DNA from 2 places in the Companilactobacillus miaonis genome. Region 1 is predicted to be linked to the other one. Evidence: predicted binding sites of a transcription regulator. Region 1 holds the regulator's gene; the other holds the start of a gene.
What was found. The regulator NrdR, encoded in region 1, represses ribonucleotide reductase genes. The targets are predictions, from matches to a motif close to ACACNATATATNGTGT.
Positions count from the first base shown of each region.

Region 2: a site for NrdR is predicted at 2,619-2,634, ahead of nrdH (glutaredoxin-like protein NrdH). Genes of this name have one in related genera too.

Region 1 covers NZ_JAYKTX010000003.1:77,404-85,294, forward strand. Annotated here, with positions in the region: gene mutM (DNA-formamidopyrimidine glycosylase) at 1-548, shown strand, start outside; gene coaE (dephospho-CoA kinase) at 545-1,138, shown strand; gene nrdR (transcriptional regulator NrdR) at 1,160-1,633, shown strand; gene U8521_RS03205 (DnaD domain protein) at 1,645-3,009, shown strand; gene dnaI (primosomal protein DnaI) at 3,012-3,920, shown strand; gene thrS (threonine--tRNA ligase) at 4,215-6,173, shown strand; gene U8521_RS03220 (zinc-binding dehydrogenase) at 6,230-7,213, shown strand; gene U8521_RS03225 (bacteriocin immunity family protein) at 7,277-7,603, shown strand; gene infC (translation initiation factor IF-3) at 7,863-7,891, shown strand, end outside.
Region 2 covers NZ_JAYKTX010000018.1:30,052-37,942, reverse strand. Annotated here, with positions in the region: gene nrdE (class 1b ribonucleoside-diphosphate reductase subunit alpha) at 1-1,977, opposite strand, end outside; gene nrdI (class Ib ribonucleoside-diphosphate reductase assembly flavoprotein NrdI) at 1,958-2,332, opposite strand; gene nrdH (glutaredoxin-like protein NrdH) at 2,336-2,566, opposite strand; gene U8521_RS12380 (LVIS_2131 family protein) at 2,832-3,458, shown strand; gene U8521_RS12375 (hypothetical protein) at 3,494-3,700, opposite strand; gene U8521_RS12370 (guanylate kinase) at 3,785-4,342, shown strand; gene U8521_RS12365 (C40 family peptidase) at 4,556-5,275, shown strand; gene U8521_RS12360 (ribose-5-phosphate isomerase A) at 5,381-6,031, shown strand; gene U8521_RS12355 (replication-associated recombination protein A) at 6,118-7,449, opposite strand; gene U8521_RS12350 (MFS transporter) at 7,462-7,891, opposite strand, start outside.

The sequences.
Region 1 (7,891 bases):
ATGCCATTTTTACTTTAGATAATGGTCAAAAAATGATTTATAACGATGTTCGTAAATTTGGTCGAATGCAGTTATGGCCTACGGATGATTTATCAAATAATAAATCAATAAAAAAACTTGGTCCTGAGCCATTGTCAAAAGAATTCACGTTTGATAATCTCAAGTCAAGGATTATGCGACATCGTAAGGATATTAAGACGGTGCTGCTTGATCAATCAGTCATGAGTGGGTTAGGCAATATTTATGTAGATGAAGTATTATGGAAAGTCAAGATTCATCCTGAAACTTCGGCTAATCATCTGACTGATACTGATATTCAAAAGATAATTGACGTTTCGAATCAAGAAATGAAACTTGCAATCGAATCAGGTGGATCAACTGTGCGTACTTACATTGATTCGACTGGTCACAAAGGTAATATGCAAAATAATCTAAAAGTTTACGGAAAAGAAGGAACACCTTGTCCAAGATGTGGGACCGAGATTCAAAAAATTAAAGTTGGCGGTCGTGGTACCCATTTTTGTCCAAAGTGCCAGGTAGTAAAATGAGTAAGATTTATGGTTTGACTGGAGGAATTGCTTCCGGTAAATCAACAGTTTTAAATTTATTTAGACAAAATAAATTCATTGTTTATGATGCAGATTATGTTGCTCGAGAAGTTGTTAAGCTAGGAACAATTGGTTTAGCACAGATCACAGAACAATTTGGATCATCTATTTTGTTAAGTGATGGGACTCTGAATCGAAAAAAATTGAGCTCAATCGTATTCAGTGATCAAGCACAACTTGAAAAGCTAAATCAGATTACGCGGCCTTTAATCAAAAAAGAAATTTTACAAACGGTTTCTGATGTAAAAAAGTCTTCACAGCCAGATATTTCAATATTTGAAATACCTTTATTATTCGAAGGTAACTATCAGAACTATTTTGATGGCGTGATTAGTTTATACGTAAAGCCGCAAATTCAATTGCATCGTTTAATGCAACGCAACGGTATTTCGGAGAAAGTTGCCTTAGAACAGATCAATTCGCAATTGTCGATGGATGAGAAAAAGCGTCGCGCTGATTTTGTGATTGACAATTCGGGTGATATGAACCATTTACAAAATGAATTTGATAAACTAGTATCGCAACTTTAATAAAGAAAAGAGGCTGGAATTTTGATTTGTCCACATTGTCATCATGATTCATCAAAAGTTATTGACAGTCGTCCCAGTGATGAAGGACGTGCCATTAGAAGACGCCGTGAATGCGAGAACTGTGGGACTCGTTTCACAACGTTTGAGAGATTAGAAAAAGCTCCACTATTGGTTATTAAGAAAAATGGTAATCGAGAGGAATTCAGCCGTGAAAAGTTACTTCGGGGCCTAGTTCGTGCTGCAGAAAAGCGTCCGGTTACTATGGACCAAATGAACGATATCGTTGATAAAGTAGAAAATGCGATTAGATCAACTGGTGAGAGTGAAGTTCGTTCACAAGTTATCGGAGAACATGTCATGAAGATTCTTTCTAAAGTTGACGATGTTACTTATATTCGTTTTGCTAGTGTCTATCGTGAATTTAAAGATATGAATGGTTTCATGGAAGAGGTTCAAGAAATGATGTCAAACGGTAAAAAAATTGATAAAAAGTAAGGAGAGTTTAAGTGTCCGCAAGTAATTTTGAATCAGATAAATTTACGCCACTAGTCGGCTATTGGTGTTTGCCTAGCGGTCATTTAAATGACGATGATCGTCATATCCTAACCGATTTGTATTTGCCGATTTTAGGGATTGAATCATTTAGTTTGTACCTATTGCTTTGGGAAAAAGTTCCGAATAAAGAATTGGTCTCACAAAGAAAAAGTCATGCTGATTTGATGAGTTTGTTAGGAATCGATTTGCGAAGATTTTATCAAGCACGGATCAAAGCTGAAGCATTAGGATTGATTCGTACGTATCAAAAAAAAGACGAAATCGGTCCCTATTATATTTATCAATTGATAGAGCCTTTAACGGCGGAAGAATTTTTTCAAGATGATTTATTAAGTATCTTTTTGTATGAACAAATTGGTGAAAGCAAATTTCGAGCTTTGGCCAAAAAATATTCACAATCAAAATCAATCTTAAATGGTTCTAATGAGATCACTAAGGATTTCTTAGAAGTCTTTAAATTGAATAATAATGATTTGATCAATACACCTTCACAAGTCGCCGATGTTCAAAGTGATTTTAATGGTGGCTCTGACAAGAAGAAAGTGACGCTCGATGCTGAAAAAGTTCCCCAATTAGACTGGGAATTCTTGGTTGATCGGGTTGACCAGTTATATAAGATCAGTGCAGATGATTTGTTGGAAAATCAAGAATTGATTTTAAGCCTACACGCTTTTTATGATATTGACGAGAATGTTTTGTCGAATTTAATTGGGAGCACTGCAAATATTGTCACGAATAAAATTGATCCAGTGCGCTTAAAAAAGGCCGTGCAAGCTCGATTTGAAAAGAACTCCAATATATCACTTCGCCAACAAGTTAATGAGGAAGTTGAAACACCAGCAAATGATAATAATCTTGATCGTTCAGAGCAATTATTGATCAGCCAAGCCAAGAAATTACGACCAGCTGAATTCTTAGCGGCAGAAAAGCAAAGAAGTAATGGTTTTCCAGGAACTGTAGAATCTAATGCGCTGAGAAAAATGGCGATGAAAGCAATTATGCCAACAGCAGTTTTAAACATTTTGGTGCACTATATTTTACAAACCTCGCCAACGTTACAATTGCCATTGATGGAAACCGTTGCTAATGATTGGCAGCAAAATAACGTTAAAACGCCAGAAGATGCTTTGAAACGAATCAATGACTTTCAGAATCGACCAAGAAATCCTAAACAACGCTACAATAAGCCTCGTCGAATTGAACAAGCAACCGATTGGAGCAAAGTGAAAGCTAAAGTTCCTAACAAAAAAAATCCGGCAACTGAAAAAAATGATTTGCAAGATCGCTTAAGAAAATTGAGAAATAAGGACAATTAAGTATGGAAAATTTAGGTAGTAAATTAGCAGAGTATTTGAATTCAAAAAGTTTGACGGAGGATTATCGCCGTCTGCTTAACAATGCCCTAAATGATCCCGATGTCCAAAAATTTTTGAAGGAAAATAGCGACAAGATCAATTCAGATGCATTGTCAGCCAGTGCTGCTAGTATTTATGAATTTTATAATAATAAGAATCATCATAGCGAATTGTCCAAAGGATATTATCCTAAATTGATTGTTAGCAATCACAATATCGAAGTAGCGTATTATCCAAATGAACGGACGCAGAATCGAGAAAAACGTAGCCAATACGAATCGAGTTTTGTCTTAATGGATATGGCGCCTGATATTAGAAATGCCAAACTTGATGATTACGATGGTGAAGGCCGTCAAGATGCTTTAGCAAAAGCTTTGGACTTTATCGACAATTATTTGAATTCAGATACTTTTACACCTGGCTTATTTTTAGCGGGGGATTTTGGCGTTGGAAAAACTTATTTACTCGGTGCAATTGCTAATGAGTTATTTAAGCATGATGTGAGAACAACTTTAATGCATTTTCCAACCTTTGCGATTGAAATGAAAGATTCAATTGGTCAAAATAACGTTTTAAGTAAAGTTAATAAAATCAAAGTAGCCGACATATTGATGTTGGATGATATCGGGGCTGATACGATGTCGAGTTGGATTCGGGATGAAGTTTTAGGAGTTATTTTGCAGTATCGAATGCAAGAAAATTTGCCAACTTTCTTTTCATCCAATTTTTCAATGCAAGAATTTGAACGACACTTATCTGTCAATCAACGTGGTGAAGAAGAGCCAGTTAAAGCAAAACGGATTATGGAGCGAGTTAAGTACCTTTCTCGAGAAGTAATTGTGACTGGAAAAAATAGAAGATTGAATAAATAACTTGCATTCTAGAATAATTAATGTTTCAATAAAGCCATGAAAGATAACACTTCGGTTCTATTCAGGGAGGGTACGATTACTGAAAGCTTACCCATTACTGGAGTTACCACTTCCATATAAAATTGTATAGTTGACGGTTACTTTATAACCAAATGAGTGAAAACTGTTTTTGTTATACAGTTTTAAAGTGGGTGGAACCGCGCAAATGCGTCCCTGAAGTATGTACATATTTGAAATATGTCTGTACTTCAGAGACGCATTTTTTGTTGTCTAATTTTAGGAGGAATATAGTAAATGTCAAAAATCAAGTTAACATTCCCAGATGATTCTGTAAAGGAGTTTGATGAAGGCACAACTACACTAGACGTTGCTAAATCAATTAGCACATCATTGGGTAAAAAAGCTGTTGCTGGTAAATTAAATGACACTTTAGTTGATCTTGAACGTCCTATCAAACAAGATGCAAAGATCGAAATCATTTCTGGTGAAGACAAAGAAGATGCCTTGAAGGTATTGAGAAATACAGCTGCTTTAGTTTTCAGTGCTGCTGCTAAGAGTTATAAAGCAGATCTTCACTTTGGTGAAAAACAATCAAACGATGATGGTTTTTACGTTGATACTGATAGTCAAGAAGGCCAAATCAGTGTTGATGAGTTAAAAGAAATTTCTGCTTTGATGAACAAAATCATCAAGAACAATGACAAGATTGAAAGATCAATGATGGACAAGAAAGAATTAGTTGAGATGTTCAAAGATGATCCATACAAATCATCATTGATCAATGCGATTGATTCAGTTCAAATCCCAGTATACACACTTGATGGATTCGTTGACTTTGGTTATGATGCTGTATTAAATAATCTTAAAGCTTTAAAGCACTTTGAATTGCTATCAGTTGCTGGTGCTTATTGGCAAGGTAAGTCAAGTAACCCAATGCTTCAAAGAATTTATGGTACAGCCTTCTATAAAGAAGATGGCCTAAAAGCTGATCTTAAGCGTCGTGCTGAAATTAAAGAACGTGATCACAGAACAATCGGTCGTGACCTTGATTTATTCTTCGTTGACCCAGAAGTTGGTGCTGGTCTTCCATACTGGATGCCAAATGGTGCAACAATTCGTCGTGTGATTGAAAGATATATCATCGACAAGGAAGTTGCTTGGGGTTATCAACACGTTTACACACCAATCCTTATGAACTTGAATGCTTATAAGACTTCAGGTCACTGGGCACACTACCGTGAAGATATGTTCCCACCAATGGATATGGGTGATGGTGAAATGCTTGAACTTCGTCCAATGAATTGTCCTTCACATATTCAAATTTACAAGCACCACAACCGTTCATACCGTGATCTTCCACTTCGTATCGCTGAACTTGGTATGATGCACAGATATGAAAAATCAGGTGCTTTATCAGGATTACAACGTGTTCGTGAAATGACTCTAAACGATGGTCACACATTCGTTGCTCTTGACCAAATTCAAGAAGAATTCAAACGTACACTACAATTGATGGTTGAAGTTTATAAGGACTTTGATATTAACGATTACACATTCCGTTTGAGTTATCGTGATCCTGCAAATACTGAAAAGTATTTCGATGATGATGAAATGTGGAACAAGTCACAATCAATGCTTAAAGCAGCCATGGATGATCTTGGCTTGAAGTATTACGAGGCTGAAGGTGAAGCTGCTTTCTATGGTCCAAAGCTTGATGTTCAAACAAAGACAGCCCTTGGTAATGAAGAAACATTGTCAACTATTCAACTAGACTTCATGCAACCAGAGAAGTTCCAATTGACATATGTTGGTTCAGATGGTGAAGATCACAGACCAGTTATGATCCACCGTGGTATTGTTTCAACTATGGAAAGATTTATCGCTTACCTAATTGAAATTTACAAGGGTGCCTTCCCAACATGGTTAGCTCCAACACAAGTACGTATCATCCCTGTTAACCAAAAACTTCATATGGATTATGCAAATGATGTTTTGGCAGAATTACGTGCTAAGAACATTCGTGCTGAAATCGATGACCGTGATGAAAAGATGGGCTACAAGATTCGTGATTCACAAACAATGAAGATTCCATACACAGTTGTTGTCGGTGATGAAGAAACTAAAGACGCCACAGTTTCAGTTAGAAAATATGGTGAAGAAGAATCAGTTTCAGAAAATGCTAAGATGTTCGTAAGTTCAGTTGTCGCTGATATTGCAAACTACAGTCGTAAAGATGTTACTGATAAAGATTAATTAATAGTAAAATGTAAATTCACAATGTGGGTTTACATTTTTTTTTGGAGGAAATTATGCAAGCTTTAACAATTGCTAAAAACGAAAATTCAATCGCAGACGTAAAAGTTTCTCAAGTCGAAATCCCTAAAATTTCTGATAATGAAGTTTTGATTAAAGTTTGTGCGGTCGGACTTAATCCAGTCGATTATAAATTGATCGAAAATCACCCCGATGGTTGGAATGATCCTCATGTTTTAGGATTAGATGCAGCCGGAATCGTTGAAAAAGTCGGAGATAATTGTGATCAGAAATTTTCCAAAGGCCAGAGAGTCTTTTTTCACGGAGATTTAGCTAAGGATGGAGTTTTCGCCGAGTATGCTAAAGCAAAGTCAAATGTTTTAGCGAAAATACCTGACAACGTTAGTTTTGAAGCAGCAGCAGCTATTCTTTGCAGTGGATTGACTGCCTATGCTTCGTTATTTAGAAAAATGAATTTAACCGGTAAAAAGACAGTCTTGATTCACGCCGGCGCTGGTGGAGTTGGTAGTATAGCTGTCCAGTTGGCAAAATATCTTGGTTTAACTGTTTTTACTACAGTCTCGACGAAAAAAATTGAATTTGCTAAAAAAATCGGTGCTGATTACGTGATCGACTATAAGAAAGAGGATACGACGGCAGTTATTCAAAAACTCACGCATGGTGTAGGAGTCGATTTAATCATCAATTTGGTCGGTGGAATTGAAGTGCAAAAAGATCTTGAGCGCCTGACTTATAATGGTGCTGTCGTGGATATTTTGAACACACCCGATCTGACCAATTATGATTTAGGTGCGAAAGGTCAAAGTGTTTTGAGTGTTAATCTAGGGGGAGCACATCACGGCGGCAATAAGGGCCAATTAAATGATTTAGCGACAATGGCCAATTCGTTAGTTAAGTTGGTCAGTCAAGGCGTGATTGACCCTTTGATTACTAAGGAAATAAAATTTGCTCAAATTCCTAGTGGTTTGAGATTGATCAAAGAACATCAAACTGAAGGAAAAATAGTAGCTATTTTGTAGAAAACAAATTTTTTTACATTTTTGAAATTTTCTATCTATAATAAGACTGAAGAAGGGATGATTATGGATGAAAAGAGTTCAAATCTAGTTAAAATTTTGAGTAAAATTTATTCAGATCAGGAGTTTAAAACAGATGCGTTGTTGAAAAAGACTGTCGAGGAATGTGCGCGTCCGTTGATGGGTAACAACGATGATAAGGTTTATTTTGAAGTTATCACAAAGTTGACTCATGGCTTTTCTAAGTATTATTCCGCCCACCATAAAAAAGTTCCTGATGGGATTTTAAAGGTTTATCAACAAATCAAAGTCGATATACCAAAAGGAAGTATCAACGCTGATAAGTTGAAACAATTAGCAACTGATACGAAAATGCCTTTTATGAGATTTTGAGTTGAAATGTTTGTTGTTACTAGTAAATTATGGTAGATTTAATGTATTGATTCTTTCAGGATAACGGTATTATTTTGGTAAATTGTATTGACAGAGCAATTTATTATAGTATACTTATTAACTGTTGAGATTAAGCAGAAGCGCCCGCTTCTCACCTATGCACTCGCCTCTAGGTTAATACGATTGCGTAAATACATAGTGGGCATGCTTATGCGGCCCACTTTTTTTGTGGGTTAAATTACTTCGGAGGTGACTACTCATAGCAAGAGATTTATTAATAAATGATCA
Region 2 (7,891 bases), on a different contig from region 1:
CAAACTCATGCCTTGATCGATATGTTCTTGGGCAGAAGCATAAGTGTCAATGACTTTACGCATATCAGTGTCATAAGCAGATTTGTAATACTTGATCGTATCATTACTCAAGAAAGGAGCTGGGAAGTACAACTTACCGTTTTTCTTTTCTTGACGTTCTTCAACGAGTCTAGTTACTGGTTGTAAGCTAGCACTAGTATTATTGATATACGAAATTGAGCCAGTTGGAGCAACAGCCATTCGGTAGGCGTTATAAATTCCATAACGCATAACATTTTCCTTTAAAGCTTGCCAGTCGCTGATATCAGGAATATCTATATCATTAAATAATTGCTTAACTAGTTCTGATTTAGGAGCAAAACTTTGAGTAGTGTATTTATCGAAGTAAGTTCCGTCAGCATATTTAGACTTTTCAAAATTAGCAAAAGTTTCTTTTCGTTCTTTAGCAATATTATTACTTTCAACTAAAGTCCAATAGTTTAACAGCATGAAGTAAACGTTGATAAATTCAATTGCTTCTGGTGAGCCATATTCAAGATGATGGCAAGCTAAATAAGTATGAAGTCCCATAGCACCCAAACCAATAGAATGGCTCATCTTATTACCATTGGCTACTGGAGGAACAGCAGAGATATTAGAAGCGTCACTGACGAAAGTTAAGGCACGAGTCATTGAACGAATCGATTGACCAAAGTCAGGGCTTTGCATCATATTTAAAATATTAGTTGAACCAAGATTACAACTGACGTCAGTTCCCAATTTAACGTATTCTTGAGCGTCATTTAGTTGTGATGGGATTTGGACTTGTTGAATCTCTGTACAAAGGTTACTCATGATAATTTTTCCATCGATTGGGTTGTCACGATTAACAGTATCGATGTTCAAAACATAAGGATAACCAGATTCTTGTTGTAACTTACTGATTTCATCCTCAAGTTCACGTGCTTGAATCTTATATTTTTTGATACGGTCGTCGTTGACCATATTGTCGTATTCTTTAGTGATATCGACGTATGAGAATGGAACACCGTAAACTCTTTCAACTGAATAAGGACTGAAAAGGTACATGTCTTCATTTTTACGAACTAATTCATAATACTTGTCAGGAACTATTACGCCTAAGGATAAAGTCTTCACACGGATTTTTTCATCAGCGTTTTCCTTCTTAGCAGACAGAAATTCGATAATGTCTGGATGGAAAACATTCAAATAAACTGCACCAGCACCTTGTCGTTGACCGAGTTGGTTACTGTAACTGAAACTATCCTCCAACAATTTCATAACCGGTAAGACACCTGAGGAAGAATTGTCGACTCCCTTAATAGGTGAACCGGATTCACGCAAGTTAGACAGTGTAATACCTACACCACCACCAATTCTAGACAATTGTAGAGCACTATTGATTGTTCGGCCGATACTATTCATATCGTCAGTCACTTGCAATAAGAAACAGGAAACGTATTCTCCACGGCGTTTTCTACCAGCATTCAAAAACGATGGTGTAGCGGGTTGATAACGTTGGGCAATCATTTCTGTAGCCAAGCTCTTGGCTAATTTTTCATCACCGTTGGCATATAAAAGGGCGTTAAAAAGGATTCTCATCTCATAATTTTCGAGATAAAAATTACCGTCATTAGTCTTTAAAGCATATTGATTATAAAACTTATAGGCAGCCATAAATGATTGAAATTGGAAATGTTGGTCTAATAAGTAGTTATAAAGTTTTTCGATGAAGCTTGGTGAGTATTCATCTAAAACATTTTTTTCGATAAAATCATTTTTTACGAGGTAGTCAATGTGGTTTTGAAATGAATCAAATTTCATTGTGTTCGGTTCAACATTCTCCGCAAAAAAAGCTGTGACGGCTTCCTTATCTTTATTTAGAGGAATTTTACCATCTTGGGGGATGTTGATTTCGTTATTTAATTTAAAATAACTAATTTTGCTTGCATCAAGGTTATTTAATCCCAATTTCATTCACTACTTTCTTAAAATTTTCGACATCTTTGTTGGTTCCATTGAATTCAAATTCAAAAACTACTGGGACTTCTAATCCAGCAGCGATGTCTTTGGCAGTGTGGTTGTAAAGTGTGTTGAAATTTCGATTGCCACCGCCAGCAACGCCAACACAATTTTGAGCATTATCTTTATATTGAAGAAAATCGATGACCGGATCCATCATGTCGTCGTCATAAGCTGGCACAATAAGAATAAATGGCCGACCCATTTGGTAAAATGGATCGGCGTCGGTTATTTCATAGCCATCTATTCCTAGCTTATTAACGAAACGTTTTGTTTGTCCGGTGATAGAATAATAAGCTATTTCTTTCATAATTTAGCCCACTAATGCCTTTAGACTATCAGGACGGAAACCAACGATTGGGTCACTGACTGAGTTCATAACAACTGGAACACTCTTAAATCCTTGTTTTTTCAAAGCATCAAGATATTGTGGATCTTGATTGATATTTCTCTCTTCAAAAGAAACATTATGTTCCTTTAAATATCTCTTAGTCATTTTGCATTGCATGCAATTATTCTTGCTATATACGATTACGTTATTCATGTAGAGCACCTCTCTTTAGTTACTAAATCAGTATAATCATTCGGTTGAAAAAACACAATATATTGTATTCGTTATAGTGATACACACACGATATAGCGTGGTTATACTGTAAGCGCAAACTTATGTACGCCTTGGGGTAGACAATTTTGCATCTCAATTTCAAATAATTTTCTGATTCGTGGTAAAATTAGCGTAATGACTATTATAAAGTTATTAGTTAAAATTGAAAGAGTTTTAGACAATTAATTTTGGTTGGGAGAAAACTATGAATTCTTGGAATTTTGTGGGAATTATCGCATGGATTATCGTGATTGCATTGTTAGTCTTTGTGGTATTCAATATTAGAAATCGTCACTTAAAAATTCTTGTACAGAAAAAAACAAAAATAACTTGGACTACGATTTTGGTCGATTTTTTAGAGATCTTAGTAGTTATTTTGATGGTAAGCGGATTGTTATACACTAGTCTGTTTACAAAAGTTGATTTGACAGATAAGAACGATGTTAATGTTACTTATAAATATGATCCAATGATTATCCAAACAACTGATGACGGACAAGGGTACTACGTAAAAATTGATAAGAAGGAATCCAGTTCTTCGACAGATGTTTATCAATATTGGTTGAATAATTCGAAATATACTATTTCTAGTCGTAATGCGACAATCTCTGATTCAACGTTACCATTCACTGTTTCAGGTTTGCGTTTAGATTGGCCAATGAAGAAAATTAATAAGTATGATTCGAAATATCAGTATGCATATGTAATTACGGTTCATGCTAAATATAAGAACAATTTCATCAATGGTTTAGGGTTAAAAGCTAATCGCTTTGCAATGGAATATCGAGTCTTGAGGGTTCCAGCTAGATCATTTATCAATGTAGGCAAATAAAAAAACTCGACCAATTGGCCGAGCTTTTTATTTGGTTAAGCTTTTTTAATCTTTTTGATACTAACAACGATCTTGTTGTTTAGTTCAGTTTTGTTTGCATTATCTTTGGGATCATTTTTAACGATTTCCATTAAAGCTGAATGTTCGTAAATCTTTTCAACTTTTCCTTGGAAAGGATAATCCATATCTTCATCAACGGAGCAGTTGTATACAGTGCCAACCTTCAAGTCTTCTATTTTCATATGTAAAATCTCCTCGGATTTATTAATTAACAGACTAGTATATTAATATAGTAAAAGAAATATTTCAAACATAGGGGTTCAGGAATGGATAAAAAAATTATCGTAATAACGGGTGCTAGTGGAACCGGTAAAACCACTATCAGTAAATATTTGAAAGATACCTATCATATACCAAGTGTTATAACTCACACTACTAGATTACCACGTGAAGGCGAAAAAAACGGTGTAGATTACTATTTTGAAACGAAAAATTCCTTTTTAAAGAATCATTATTTAGAAAAAGTCGAATACAGTGGCAATTGGTATGGTTCATCAGAAGAAAGTTTAAAAAAAACTTGGGAAAAGTATGATGCTGCCAGTATCGTAGTCGATACACAAGGCGCCATCTCTTATAAAGAAAAATATGGAAAAAATGCCGTTGTAATATTTCTTGAAGTTGATTTTGAAACAGTGACGAATCGTCTCAAGCAACGTGGGGATGAAACGAAAAGATTACTAAGTCGAATAAACAGCGATGAATTCAAACGTGATCTGCAAATACCGAGCGAATTAAGCGGTAAATGTTATAAAATTTCTAATAAAAATCTCGAAAATACTAAAGAAAACGTTAACAAAGTACTAAAATTGGAAAAAATCAAATAAATAATTAATTCACAAATGGGTTTTAACACTTGTTATATCGGGTGTTGAAACCCTTTTCTTTTGTGAATTTCAAAGTGTAACATTCTTATACAATTGTTGTAACAGTTCTGCAATATTCAGGGAGTAATATAGTGGTCGTTGAGTGATAAGAAATTAATAATTATAAAAAAATTAAACAATTAAAAACTATTTCACATACGGGGGATTTCAATCTTGAATACAAACGTTAAAAAAAGTCTAATTTCATTTACAGCTGCTGCAGCATTGGCAGTTACAGGTTTAGGTCTATCAAATGCATCTTCAGCTAAGGCTGCTACAGTTATCCAAAACGCACCTTCAGTTGTTCATACAAAGAATGATTCAGCATTATTCAGAAATCCATCATCAGATTCAAAGATCACAGGTCGTGCACTTGCATCAAATACTAGCTGGCGTGTTGCTAAGGCTGTTCAAGATGACAATGGTACAACATGGTATCTTGTAGGTTCAAACGAATGGGTAAGTAGCGTTGACGTTACTACACAAGCTGCTGTTACAGAATCAGCATCAACATCTACAACAGATTCAACACAAGCAACTGCTGAAAATGTTATCAGCACAGCTAAGAAGTATTTAGGTACACCATATGTATGGGGTGGCAAGACTCCTTCAGGATTTGACTGCTCAGGTTTCACATCATATGTCTTCAAAGAAGCAACTGGTAAGAACATTGGTTCATACACAGTAGCCCAAGAAAGTGCCGGAACAACAGAAGCAGTTTCACAAGCATCAGCCGGAGATTTACTATTCTGGGGTGGCAAAGGTTCAAGTTATCACGTAGCTATTTACTTAGGTAACAACCAATATATTGCTGCACCACAACCTGGTCAATCAGTTAAGATTTCAACAATCTCAGGTTACTTCATGCCTTCATTCGCTGTTAAGGTTCTATAATTCAATTGAAATCAACCCTAAAAGATCACCCTCTTCGGTGGTCTTTTTTTCTGTCTTAAAATAAAATAGAAGACGTATTACTGAATAAAAACGAAGAGGAATACCATGGAAAAATTAATTGAAGCAGCAAAAGCACAAATCAAACCCAAGATGCATGTTAGTTTTGGAGGAGGACGGACAGTAGGTCGGTTGATCAAAGCCGTAAAAGAAATGGATATAACTTTCTCAAGTCCTTCCGAAAGTACGCGCCAGCTTTGTGCAGAGTTAAACATTCCGGTTTTACCGCTTGATCAAGTAACTAAGTTTGATGTAGCTTTTGACGGTTGTGATAATTTGGATAAAAATTTAAACGTTTTAAAAAGTAATGGTGGAATTCACACATTTGAGAAACTGTATGCCAATTTATCCGACCGCTATATAATTTTATCTCCTAAGACACGCCTGAGTGATGTCTTAAATCCAGAAGTACCATTATGTTTGGAAGTATTAGCAGATGCAATTCCACAAATTTTACAAAAAGTAGAGCAATTGGGTGGTCACGGTCATGTCCGTCAATCAAGTGACATTGCCGGAATCGTCAGAACTAATAATGGATTTGGTTTAATTGACTGCAGCTTTGAGAATTATGAAAATATCTCCGAAATAAATCGTCAATTAGCCGTTATGAACGGAGTTTTAAGCACTTCTTACTTTGAAAATATTGTGACTGACGCTTTGTTGAGCGATGGGGATGAAGTAGTCCATTTGACGAAGTAGAATGGTTTTAGGATTCAGACTGAATTTAAAAAAAGAGAGGAACTTACTAGAATTACAGCAATTACTACAATTCTAGTAAGTTCCTCTTATTCAGAATCTTTATGTTCTTGATGCCATTTCTCAATGTAAGCTAATCGTTGTTTGAAGAACTTTTCCTTACCTTGTTCTGTTGGTAAATAGTATTTACTATTTTCAACTTCTTTAGGAACAGTCTTCATGGTCGTTAATTTATCCGCAAAATCATGTGCAAGTTGGTAATCTTTGCCGTAACCGAGATTCTTCATCAATTTAGTTGTTGCATTGCGAATCTGTAAGGGAACGGGAAGATTGCCATATTTTTTTACATCCTTTTTGGCTCTTAAACTAGCTTTGTAGACGGCGTTTGATTTGGGGGCAACAGACAAATAAATGACTGTTTCAATTAAATGGACGTCACATTCGGGCATACCAAGAAACTGGCAAGCTTGAAAAGCGTTGATAGCAACATTTAAGGCGTTTGTGTCCGCTAAACCAATATCTTCACTAGCAAATCTGACCAATCTTCTGGCAATGTAAAGCGGATCTTCACCGCCTTCAAGCATACGTGTCACCCAATAAATAGCAGAGTTAGTATCACTATTACGCATCGATTTGTGCAGAGCTGAGATGATATTGTAGTGTTCTTCACCGTTTTTATCGTATCTGAGCGATTTAGTGTTGAGTAATTGGCGAATATCATCTAAATCAACTTTCGTTTTCCCAGCTTCAGAATTCGAATTAATTACGGCCATTTCCAAAGTATTCAAGGCCACCCTAGCATCACCATTGGCATAACTAGCGATTAAATGGATCGTGTCAGGATCAATTTCGACTTCAGTTTGAAAGGCTTTTTTATTAGCGAGAGCTTTTTTTAGTAATTCGACTAAATCATTCTCAGTCAAAGACTTCAAGACGAAAACTTTGCAACGTGACAAAAGGGCAGAATTGATTTCAAATGATGGATTTTCGGTCGTTGCTCCAATTAAAGTAATGCTGCCTTTTTCGACAAATGGCAAAAAAGCATCCTGTTGGGCCTTATTGAAACGGTGGATTTCATCAATGAAGACGATCGTTCTTTGCCCCATTTCACGATTCATTTCAGCTTCTTGCATGACTTTTTTTATATCATTGATACCGCTAGTGACAGCGCTAAAAGTAATGAAATTAGCTTGCGTTTTTTTGGCGATTATTTCAGCAAGAGTAGTTTTACCAACCCCCGGAGGCCCCCAGAAAATCAAAGAGGGTATTTTGTCTTGATCGATGATTTCACGCAATATTTTTCCAGGACCAATCAAATGCTGCTGACCGACAAAACCATCAAGCGTGGTGGGACGAATTCGATTAGCTAGAGGTGAATTTTCGTCATCATTGTTACTAGAAAAAAGTGATTCTTGTTGCATACTTTACCTTCTTTAACTGATTGCTTGTTGAATCTTCTTTTCGTTATAACCAAGTAAAATTAAGAACATTAATAAATATAGTCCTAAAGGAATTAGAGCAAAATTCAAATTGATAGCTGAAATTGTTCCAGCCGACTGGGTTTGATTAGAGACATATCCAGAAATTTGTAAGGATTCAGCGGTGATCAAACCACCCAAACCAAGTCCTAAATTAACACCAAAGTCGTCAGTAGAAGCGAGTACTCCTTCAGCTTGAATTCCCATAGTGGTGCCATAACGGATCGTATCAGCAATCATTATTGAAACTAAGCCAATAATAAAGCCACCACCAATACAATTAATGAAAATACCAGTAAAAATTACTGGTAAAACTTCGGAATAAGCCCCAATCGTGATAATAATTTGACCAACAAAAGCAGTGACGATGCCAATTAGCATCGTA